One region of the Roseateles paludis genome, then DNA from elsewhere that is predicted to be linked to it. Evidence: predicted binding sites of a transcription regulator. Region 1 holds the regulator's gene; each other region holds the start of a gene.
The links. Region 1 encodes FNR, which switches genes on or off when oxygen is low (the NO sensors DNR and NnrR bind a similar motif). Its sites were predicted from a motif close to TTGATNNNNATCAA; they were not measured.
Positions count from the first base shown of each region.

Region 2: ABDJ85_RS19610 (DUF3079 domain-containing protein) is a predicted target of FNR. The motif match lies at 1,374-1,387, and genes of this name have one in related genera.
Region 3: ABDJ85_RS15015 (FeoA family protein) is a predicted target of FNR. The motif match lies at 2,046-2,059, and genes of this name have one in related genera.

Region 1 covers NZ_JBDPZD010000002.1:486,262-489,531, forward strand. Annotated here, with positions in the region: gene hemN (oxygen-independent coproporphyrinogen III oxidase) at 1-1,346, opposite strand, end outside; gene fnr (fumarate/nitrate reduction transcriptional regulator Fnr) at 1,475-2,224, shown strand; gene ABDJ85_RS08145 (hypothetical protein) at 2,237-2,530, opposite strand; gene ABDJ85_RS08150 (hypothetical protein) at 2,530-2,757, opposite strand; gene ccoG (cytochrome c oxidase accessory protein CcoG) at 2,790-3,270, opposite strand, start outside.
Region 2 covers NZ_JBDPZD010000009.1:66,732-70,001, reverse strand. Annotated here, with positions in the region: gene ABDJ85_RS19620 (TIR domain-containing protein) at 1-71, shown strand, start outside; gene map (type I methionyl aminopeptidase) at 274-1,020, shown strand; gene ABDJ85_RS19610 (DUF3079 domain-containing protein) at 1,073-1,324, opposite strand; gene ABDJ85_RS19605 (class I SAM-dependent methyltransferase) at 1,513-2,355, shown strand; gene ABDJ85_RS19600 (hypothetical protein) at 2,367-2,609, opposite strand; gene ABDJ85_RS19595 (DUF2520 domain-containing protein) at 2,665-3,270, shown strand, end outside.
Region 3 covers NZ_JBDPZD010000004.1:253,425-256,694, reverse strand. Annotated here, with positions in the region: gene feoB (ferrous iron transporter B) at 1-1,726, opposite strand, end outside; gene ABDJ85_RS15015 (FeoA family protein) at 1,723-1,956, opposite strand; gene glgC (glucose-1-phosphate adenylyltransferase) at 2,145-3,270, shown strand, end outside.

The sequences.
Region 1 (3,270 bases):
TGCAAATACCGGTCAAACACCATGGCCACCGCGCGCACGAAGTACCAGCCCAGCGGCGTGACCTGGATGGCATCGGCCTCCAGCGTTACCAAGCCCTGGTCGGCCAGGCCCTGCAGGCGCTCCATCTCGGGCGCGAAGTAGGTGGGCACGTCCACCAGGTAGGCCAGGCGGATGGACTCGAACTCGACGCGGCCCTGGCACATCAGGCCCATGATCATGCTGCGGCGCAGCAGGTCATCGCGGCTCAGGGCCAGGCCGCGCTGGGTCGGGAACTGACCGCGCCGCACGGCGTCGTAGTACTCGTCCAGGGTCTTGGCGTTCTGGCTGTAGGTGGCGCCGATGCGGGCGATGGACGACACCCCCAGGCCGATCAGGTCAGCGTCCGGCTGGGTGGAATAGCCCTGGAAGTTGCGGTGCAACCGGCCCTGGCGCTTGGCGATGGCCAGGCTGTCGTCACGCTTGGCAAAGTGGTCCATGCCGATGTACTCGTAGCCAGCGGCCAGGAAGTCACTGATGGCGCCGGCCAGCATGGTCAGCTTGTCACCCGCCGGCGGCAGCAACTCGGCCACGATGCGGCGCTGCGGCTTGAAGCGCGCCGGCAGGTGGGCATAGCCATAGAGGGCGATGCGGTCGGGCTGCAGCGCGCAGACCTGCTCGATGGTGCGGCGGAAACTGACCGGCGTCTGCTGCGGCAGGCCGTAGATCAGGTCGACATTGATGGAGTCGAACTTCAATGCCCGGGCGGCCTCGACAAGCGCCTGCACCTGCTCGGGCGGCTGGATGCGGTGCACCGCCTTTTGCACTTCGGGGTCAAAGTCCTGGACGCCGAAGGACAGGCGGTTGAAGCCCATGGCCTTGAGCCGTGCCAGGCGACCGGCGTCAACGGTGCGCGGGTCCACCTCGATGGACAGCTCGGCGCTGGGCACGAGCTTGAAGCGCTTGCCGATCTCGGCCATCAGCTGCACAAGCTCGTCGTCGCTCAGGAAGGTGGGCGAGCCCCCGCCCAGGTGCAGTTGCGACACCTGGATGCCGGGGCCCAACTCGGCCCGGTAGAGATCCATCTCGGCGTAGAGCACGGCCAGGTATTCAGCCGCACGCTCGTGGTGCTTGGTGATGATCTTGTTACAGGCGCAGTAGTAGCAGACCGACTCGCAGAACGGGATGTGGACGTAGATCGACATCGGCGCGCCGGGCACGCGTTGCTGCAGCGCCAGGCGGTGCTGGTCGGCCTGGAAAGCCTCGACGAACCGATCCGCCGTTGGATAGGAGGTGTATCGTGGCCCCGAGATGTCATAACGCCGCAGCAGTTCGGCGTCGATTTCTGGAGAGAGGACGGTCGATGTCATGGGGCGAATGTGCCCGAGCACCCGCCTCTCCCGGTTGACGTGGATCAACGGTGGCGTTGCAGCGCAATGCCCATTTGCTGTGCGCGCCCATGGTCATTCACGGACTTAAACCAGCATAATTCTTTGCCATGCAGAACAGCACGCCCCACAGCACGCCCATTCGCCCGGTCGAGTCGCTGCAAGTCGCCTGCGCGTCCTGCAATCTTCGCGAGCTCTGCCTGCCCCTGGGCCTCTCGACGAACGACCTGGACCGGCTCGACACCCTGGTCAACCGACGACGCACCGTCCCCAAGGGCGAGCAGTTGTTCCGCAGCGGTGACAACTTTGCGGCGCTTTACGCGGTGCGCACCGGCTTTTTCAAGACATCGGTCACCAGCGAAGACGGGCGTGACCAGGTCACGGGCTTCCAGATGGCGGGCGAACTGCTGGGGCTGGACGGCATCAGTACCGACCGGCACCACTGTGATGCCACCGCGCTGGAGGACTCCTCCGTCTGCGTGATCAACTATGCCGACCTGGAGTCGCTGTCCCAGCACTTCACGGCGCTGCAGCACAGCTTCCACAAGATCATGAGCCGCGAGATCGTGCGTGACCAGGGCGTGATGCTGCTGCTGGGCAGCATGCGCGCCGAGGAGCGTCTGGCGGCCTTCTTGCTGAACCTGACCGAGCGCCTGGAGGCGCGCGGCTTCTCCGGCACGGCCGTGGTGCTGCGCATGACGCGCGAGGAGATCGGCAGCTACCTGGGTCTGAAGCTGGAGACGGTGAGCCGCACCTTCTCCAAGTTCCAGGACGAAGGGCTGTTGGAGGTCAAGCAGCGCCAGATCCGCGTGCTGCGGGCCGACGCCCTGCAGCAGATGGTGGCCAACGCCACCCGCTGAGCTGGGCGCCGGTTATCGGGGCCAATTCGGCGCGCTGCGGCGCCCGGGTTCCTCGTGGTCGGGCAGTTGCACCAGCAGCGCCGTCATGCTGCAGGCGATGGTGGTGACCAGCCAGAAGATCAGGAAGCTGACCGAGTAGATCGCTGAGCGCGACCACTCGATGGCCTCGCCGCCGAACCAGTGCAGGTCCTGCGGGTCGATGACCGAGAACACCAGGCCCTCCAGCACCCCCGCCATGACGAAGGCCGGCCAGATGCTGGCCATCAGGATGCGGGCAGCGCGCCCGGCAGCCTGCTGCCCGTCCATCAGCGTTGCCCGCCCGTGGCAGCGTGGTTGCGGGCCGTGATGGCAGGCTGCTCGGCCACGTCATCGGCAGCCACCTGGCGGGTTTGCACCGGCGGGTCAGGGTGACGCAGCGCCAAGGAGAGGGTGAAGAAGCTGGCGATGACCACGGTCAGCGGGCCGCCGACAACGAGATACATCATCGGCTCGCGCCACCAGGGGCGGCTGGCTTGGGTTGGGGCTTCACTCATGGTCTCGTTCTCCGATCCGGTCTGTGTCGCCGCTATCGCGGCACCACAAAGGTGGTCTTCTCATTCAGGTGTTCGCCGCCATCGGCCTCGACACGGAAGCTCATGGGGTGGGCGCCAGGCTTGAGGCCATGCCCGGGGGGCAGCCTCACCCCGAGCGAGACCCAGCGTGCTTGCGCGGGGCCCACCTCGATGTCACGCAACTCAGGCGTCACGACGAGGCTGGGAAGGCCTTGCGCGGTGACGCTGAAACGCTGCACGCGCTCGCTGGCGTTCATCAACTGCAGGCGGTAGAGGTTCTCGATGTAGCCGTCCTCGACCTGGCGGGCCAGGGTGGCGCGGTCGCGCACGACATCGGCCCGGAAGCTGTGGCGCAGGGTCAGGCTGGCCACCAGCGCCGCAAAGATCAGCACCAGCACACTGCCGTAGATGAGCACGCGGGGCCGGAACACGCGGCGCCAGCGTTGCCCGGCCGACAGGTGCTGGGCGATGCCGTTCTGGGTGTCATAGCGGATC
Region 2 (3,270 bases), on a different contig from region 1:
GTTGGAAGATCAGGGTCGCGAAGGAACTCAAGGCTGCAGGATTCAGTGTGAGCCTTGACAACGCGATATGAGGCCAAACAAATAATTCAAGCAGACCGCATCTAGCGGCCGCTGAAAGGTAACGTTGGAGCGCTATCCCGCCAACTCCCATCACCGCACACCGCAGCGACTGCCGTGAGCCAGTCGAGTAGTGGTTGAACAGAACCGGATCGCGCTCGTTCGCTGCAACCCGAAAATCCCCAGCACACCTCCCCCACAACCCACGCACCGCCCATGACCATCGAAACCGACGACGACATCGCCGCCCTCAAGCGCATTGGCCGCATCGTGTCCCTCGTCCTGCACGAGATGCTGGATGCCGCCAAGCCGGGCATGAGCACCCGCGAGCTGGACGCCTTGGGGGCTGAGCTGCTGGCCCGCCATGGCGCCCGCTCGGCGCCTCAGCTCACGTACAACTTCCCCGGCGCCACCTGCATCAGCATCAACGAAGAAGCTGCCCACGGCATCCCGGGGGACCGGGTCATCCGGGCGGGCGACGTGCTCAACGTCGATGTCTCGGCCGAGCTGGGCGGCTACTTTGCTGACACGGGCGGCACCCGCGTCGTGCCGCCGGGCAATGCCGTCAAGACGCGCCTGTGCCATGCCACGCGCCAGGCCCTGGCGGCCGCCATGCGGCAGGCCCGTGCGGGGCAGCCGATTCGGGGCATTGGTGCTGCCATCGAGCGCACGGCGCGCGCCTATGGCTTCAAGGTCATCGAGAACCTGGGCAGCCACGGTGTCGGCCGCGCGCTGCACGAGGCGCCCGAGCACATTGCCGGTTACGACGACCCGCATGACGAGCGGCTGCTGCACGAGGGCATGGTCATCACCATTGAGCCCTTCCTCTCGACCAAGAGCCGCATCGTGGAGGAGGCGTCTGACGGGTGGACCCTGGTGGGTGCGCCCGGCAACCTCTCGGCTCAGTACGAGCACACGATGATCATCACGAGGGGTGAGCCCATCGTGGTCACCCAACACTGAGGCAGCACTGAGCAAGCCGCGTGGCAGGCCCACGGCGGCGGCTGCTGTCCGATCAGAGGCTTGTTGGTGGGCTGGCCAGCTCGTCGGGCTGCCGTGCGCTGACTTCTCCGCTCGGTGCCGCACCGGTGGTCGCCTCGGGCGCCGCGCCGTCCCACGCATCCCACCCCGGCCCGAAGGTTTCGACCGGGTGCTGGGTGCGCTCGGAGCCATTGCCGCACAGCATCGCGTCGGACGCGCAGTAGCGGTCGCAGCCCCAGCAGTTGCGCTCGGGGTGCGAGGGGTTGATGGGGAAGCGTTTGGCCATGGCGTGCGATGGAGTGCCGGCAGTGTGGGGCGCGGGTCCGGCCGGCGGCTTGTTCCAGATCAACCCCAGGCGTGGCGGGCCAGCCCCTGCGCGGGGCAGGCCTTTGGACCCATGACCAAGGGCTGCCCGGGCGGCGGCGCAGATACTCGTCGGCCACCTTTCACCAACACCCACCAGCCTTGCTCACCATGAACCTGCTCACCTCCCGCCGCACCCTGCCGCTGTTGACGGCGGCCTTGATGTCCACCCTGGCGTTGCCCGCGCTCGCGCAGCCGGCCGATGCGAGCCTGGTGCCCGCGCTGCAAGCGGCCGTGGCCAGCGGCCACCGCACGGTGGCGAACGTGGCGCGCGACGGCTGGCGGCACCCGGTGGAGACGCTGGCCTTCTTCGGCGTCAAGCCGACGGACACGGTGGTGGAGCTGTCCCCCGGCGGCGGCTGGTACACCGAGATCCTGGCGCCCTATCTGCGCGATCGAGGGCAGTTCATCGCGGCGGGGGACGACCCCGCCTCCAGCAACAACTACGCGCGCCAGGGCGGGCTGCGCTTCCGCGCCAAGCTGGACGCAACCCCGGGCGTCTACGGCAAGGTCAAGACCACGGTGTTCGACGTGGGCGGCGGCAAGCTGGACATCGCGGCGCCGGGCTCGGCCGACGTGGTGCTGACCTTCCGCAACGTGCACAACTGGATGGCCCAGGGCAAGGCTGAGAGCGTGTTTGCCGCCGCCTTCACGGCGCTCAAGCCGGGTGGTGTGTTCGGCGTGGTGGAGCACCGCAAGCCGGTGGCCCAAGCCTTCGACCCCAAGGCCGCCAGCGGCTATGTGCACGAGGCCCATGTGATCAAGCTGGCTGAGGCCGCCGGCTTCAAGCTCGCGGGCCGCAGCGAGGTGAACGCCAACCCCAAGGACCCAGCCGATCACGCCGGTGGCGTGTGGAGCCTGCCGCCCGTGCTGGGCCAGGGCGACAAGGACCGTGAGCGTTATCTCGCGATTGGCGAGAGCGACCGGATGACGCTGCGCTTTGTGAAGCCTTGATCAGGCCCTGATCACGCGCGGCCGGAGCGCCGACTGCGTGGCTGGAGCTTGTCCAGCTCGGCAAACTTCTGCTTGAGCAGCATCAGCAGGGTTCGGGCGTCTTCGTCAGACAGGCGCAGGCAGGTGCTGGGGCTGCCGGTCTCTTCGTCGCTGGTCTTGCGGGCCAGCACCAGGGCGTCCATGCGCAGCTCCATGGCGCCCTTGTCGTGGCGCAGGGACTTCAGGCGTTGCACTTCGATGTCAAAGGGTTTCATGCCGGGCTGGGGTCGCGGGGTGGGGGGGGGTGATTGTCTCGCTACGATCATCGGCATGACCCAGCCCCCCAAGCAAGTCTTCATCGGCCCCGGCCGCCTGGCGCAAGCGCTGGCACCGGCGATGGCCGAGGCGGGCTGGCCCCTTGTGGCCGTTGGCGCGCGTGAGGGATCGCGGGCGGCGGCGCTGGTTGGGCAGGTGCCGGGGGTGGCGGTGCGTTCTCCCGCACAAGCGGTGGCCGAGGCACCAGACGGCGCCTGGGTGTGGCTCTGTGTGCCCGACGGGCAGTTGTCCGAGGTGGCCGAGACCTTGCCCTGGCGACCCGGGCTTGTGGCCTTGCACGGCGCCGGGGCCACGGGCCTGGAGGTGCTGGCGCCCGCGCAGGCCGCTGGGGCCGAGGTGGCGGGCTTTCATCCGCTGCAGTTGCTGGCTGGTGGCCGGGCGGTGCTGGCGGGCTGCGGTGCGGGCATCGAGGCCTCGTCAACGCCGCTGCTGGCGCAGCTGGACGCCCTGGCGCGTGACCTCGGCATGGTGCCCTTGCGGCTGAAGCCGGAGACGCGGCGGCTCTATCACGCGGGGGCCAACCTGGCGGCCAGCGGTGTGCTGGCGGTGTTGGCTGAGGCGCTGCAGGCCTGGCAACTCGCGGGCCTGGAGGTGGATGAC
Region 3 (3,270 bases), on a different contig from region 1:
GCAGGCTCCAAGCCTGGGCCAGCACCGGCATCAAGGCCTGCGCAGCCTCTTCGCCGGTGGCTGAGAGTGCGTACACGGTGCCCAGCGAGCTGACCATCACCTCGCGCGCCGCCATGCCGGGCACCAGGGCGATGCTGATCTGCCAGTTGAAGCCCAGCGGCGCAAACACATGCGCCAGCAAAGCCCCGATGCGACCGGCAAAGCTGTACTCGATGGCCGGCGCCGTGGCGCCTTCAGGGGCGCCGGGGAAGCTGGCCAGGAACCACAGCAGGATGGTCATGGTCAGGATCACGCCGCCCACGCGCCGCATGAAGATCACCACCCGCTGCCACAGGCCGATGGCGATAGAGCGCGGATCGGGCCAGTGGTAGTTGGGCAGCTCCATCATCAGGGTGCGGATCTGCGCGCCCTGCGTGAAGCGCTTGAGCACCCAGGCCACGACAAAAGCGCTGACGATGCCGGCCACATAGAGGCCAAACAGCACCAGCCCCTGCAGCTCGAAGCCGCCCACCTCGCGGCGCGGGATGAAGGCGCCGATCAAGAGCGCGTACACCGGCAGCCGGGCCGAGCAGGTCATCAAGGGCGCGATCAGCATGGTGATGCGGCGGTCGCGCGGATTGGCGATGGTGCGCGTGGCCATGATGCCGGGGATGGCGCAGGCAAAGCTGGACAGCAGGGGGATGAAGGACCGCCCCGACAGCCCCACGCTGCCCATGATGCGGTCCAGCAAAAAGGCCGCGCGCGGCAGATAGCCCGACTCCTCCAGCACGAGGATGAAGAAGAACAGGATCACGATCTGCGGCAGGAAGACCACCACGCCGCCCGCGCCCGCAATCACGCCGTCCACCAGCAGGCTGCGCGGCCAGCCGTCAAGCACGCTGCTGGCCAGCAGCTGGCCCACGGCCGTGCCCAGCCATTCAGTCGCCTCCTTGATGGCGTCCATGGGCGCCTGCGCCCAGGCAAACACGGCCTGGAACATCAGGAAGAGCAACGCCGCCAGCAGCAGCGGCCCCGCTACGCGGTGCAGCAGCACGGCGTCCACGCGGTCCTCCAACTGGGCCGGGTGCTCGGCCGCCATACCCAGCCGGTCCAGCAGGTCGTGCACGCGCTCGGCATCGTGCCGGTCTTCGGGTGAGCCGGCCGGGGCCGGCGCAGCAGCCACGGCGCGGGCCGAGCGCTCCCACAGCCCCGGCTCATCCAGCGCGGCGCGCAGCTCGTCCAGCCCCAGGCCCTTGGTCGCCACGGTGGCAATCACCGGCACGCCCAGCTCGCGCGACAGCGCCTCGGCGTCCACCCGCAGGCCGCGCCGCTGGGCGATGTCGATCATGTTGAGCACCACCACCACCGGCAGGCCGAGGCGTTGCACGGCCAGCACCAGGCGCAGGTGGCGTCGCAGGTGGGTGGCATTGACGACGCACAGCGCCACATCGGGCCGTCGCTCGCCAGCCGCGTGGCCGGTCAGCACGTCGCGCGTCACGCGCTCGTCGGGCGAGCGGGGGTGCAGGCTGTAGGTGCCGGGCAGGTCCAGCAGGCGCAGGCTGCGGCCGGCGGTGGTCGCCATGCGGCCCTCCTTGCGCTCCACGGTCACGCCCGCGTAGTTGGCCACCTTCTGGCGGCTGCCAGTCAGGCGGTTGAAGAGGGCGGTCTTGCCGCAGTTGGGGTTGCCCACCAGGGCCAGCAGCGGGCCGTGGCCGCGCTGCATGTGGACGATGGCCTCGGCCGTCATGCAGCCTGCTCCACTTCGATGCATTGCGCCTCAGCGCGGCGCAGCGCATAGGTGGCGCCGCCCACGCGCACCAAAATCGGGTCTCCGCCCAGCCAGCCATGCCGCAGGACGGTGACCGCCTCACCCTGCAGGAAGCCCAGATCCCCGAGTTGTTGCACCAGGGCAGCCTGGCCTTCGGGCGCATGGATGGCGCGCACGATGCCACGCCCCTTCACGGGGAGTGAGGCCACGTTCATGGGCGGTGGTAGGCTGGGCGACATGGAGCCTGGCAAATGCAAATGAGAAGCTTTGCATTGTCCGCCGGCCTTCGGCTTGCAGGCTGACCTGCATCAAGGCCGGGAGTTGGCACAGCTCTTGAAATACCCCCGTAGTCGCGCCCCAGTCAGTGGTTTCGGCAGATAACAAGGAGCTCTCTTTCATGCCGCCTCCCGTGTCCCCCGTGCCCCATCAGCTCGCCCGCCGAGCCATCGCCCTGGTCCTGGCCGGCGGCCGAGGCTCGCGCCTCAAGCAACTGACCGACGCGCGCGCCAAGCCCGCCGTGTACTTCGGCGGCAAGTTCCGCATCATCGACTTCGCCCTGTCCAACTGCGTCAACTCCGGCATCCGCCGCATCGGCGTGGTGACCCAGTACAAGAGCCACTCGCTCCTGCGCCACATCCAGCGCGGCTGGGGCTTCTTGCGGGCCGAGCTGAACGAGACGGTGGACCTGATGCCCGCGCAGCAGCGCGTCGACGAAGAGCACTGGTACCGCGGCACCGCCGATGCCGTCTACCAGAACCTCGACATCGTCCAGAGCACCAATGCCGAATACATCGTGGTGCTGGCCGGGGACCACGTCTACAAGATGGACTACTCGGTGATGCTGGCCGACCACGTCGCCAAGGGCGCGGGTTGCACGGTGGGCTGCATCGAGGTGCCGCGCGCCGAGGCCTCGGCCTTTGGCGTGATGGCCGTGGACGAAGAACGCCGCATCACCGCCTTCCAGGAGAAGCCCGCCGACCCGCCCGCCATGCCCGGCAAGCCCGAGTCTTCGCTCGCGAGCATGGGCATCTACATCTTCAATTCCGACTACCTCTACCGCCTGCTCGAAGAGGACCTGGCCGACCCCGACTCCAGCCACGATTTCGGCAAGGACGTGATCCCCAAGACCGTGGCCGAGGGCCGTGCCGTGGCGCACCCCTTTGCGCTGAGCGTGATCCACAACCCCAATGGCACGCCGCCCTACTGGCGTGACGTCGGGACGCTCGACGCCTTCTGGGCCGCCAACCTCGACCTCGCGTCCATCAGCCCCGAACTCGACATCTACGACACCGACTGGCCCATCTGGACCTACCAGCGCCAGTTGCCGCCGGCCAAGTTCATCCCTGATGCCAATGGCATGCACGGCATGACGGTGAATGCCATCGTCAGCGCGGGCTGCATCGTGTCGGGCTCGCACGTCGTGCAGTCGGTGCTGTTCAACAACGTGCGCATCAATTCCTTCTGCAACATCCACCAATCGGTGCTGTTGCCGGGCGTCACGGTGGGGCGGCATTGCCGGCTCA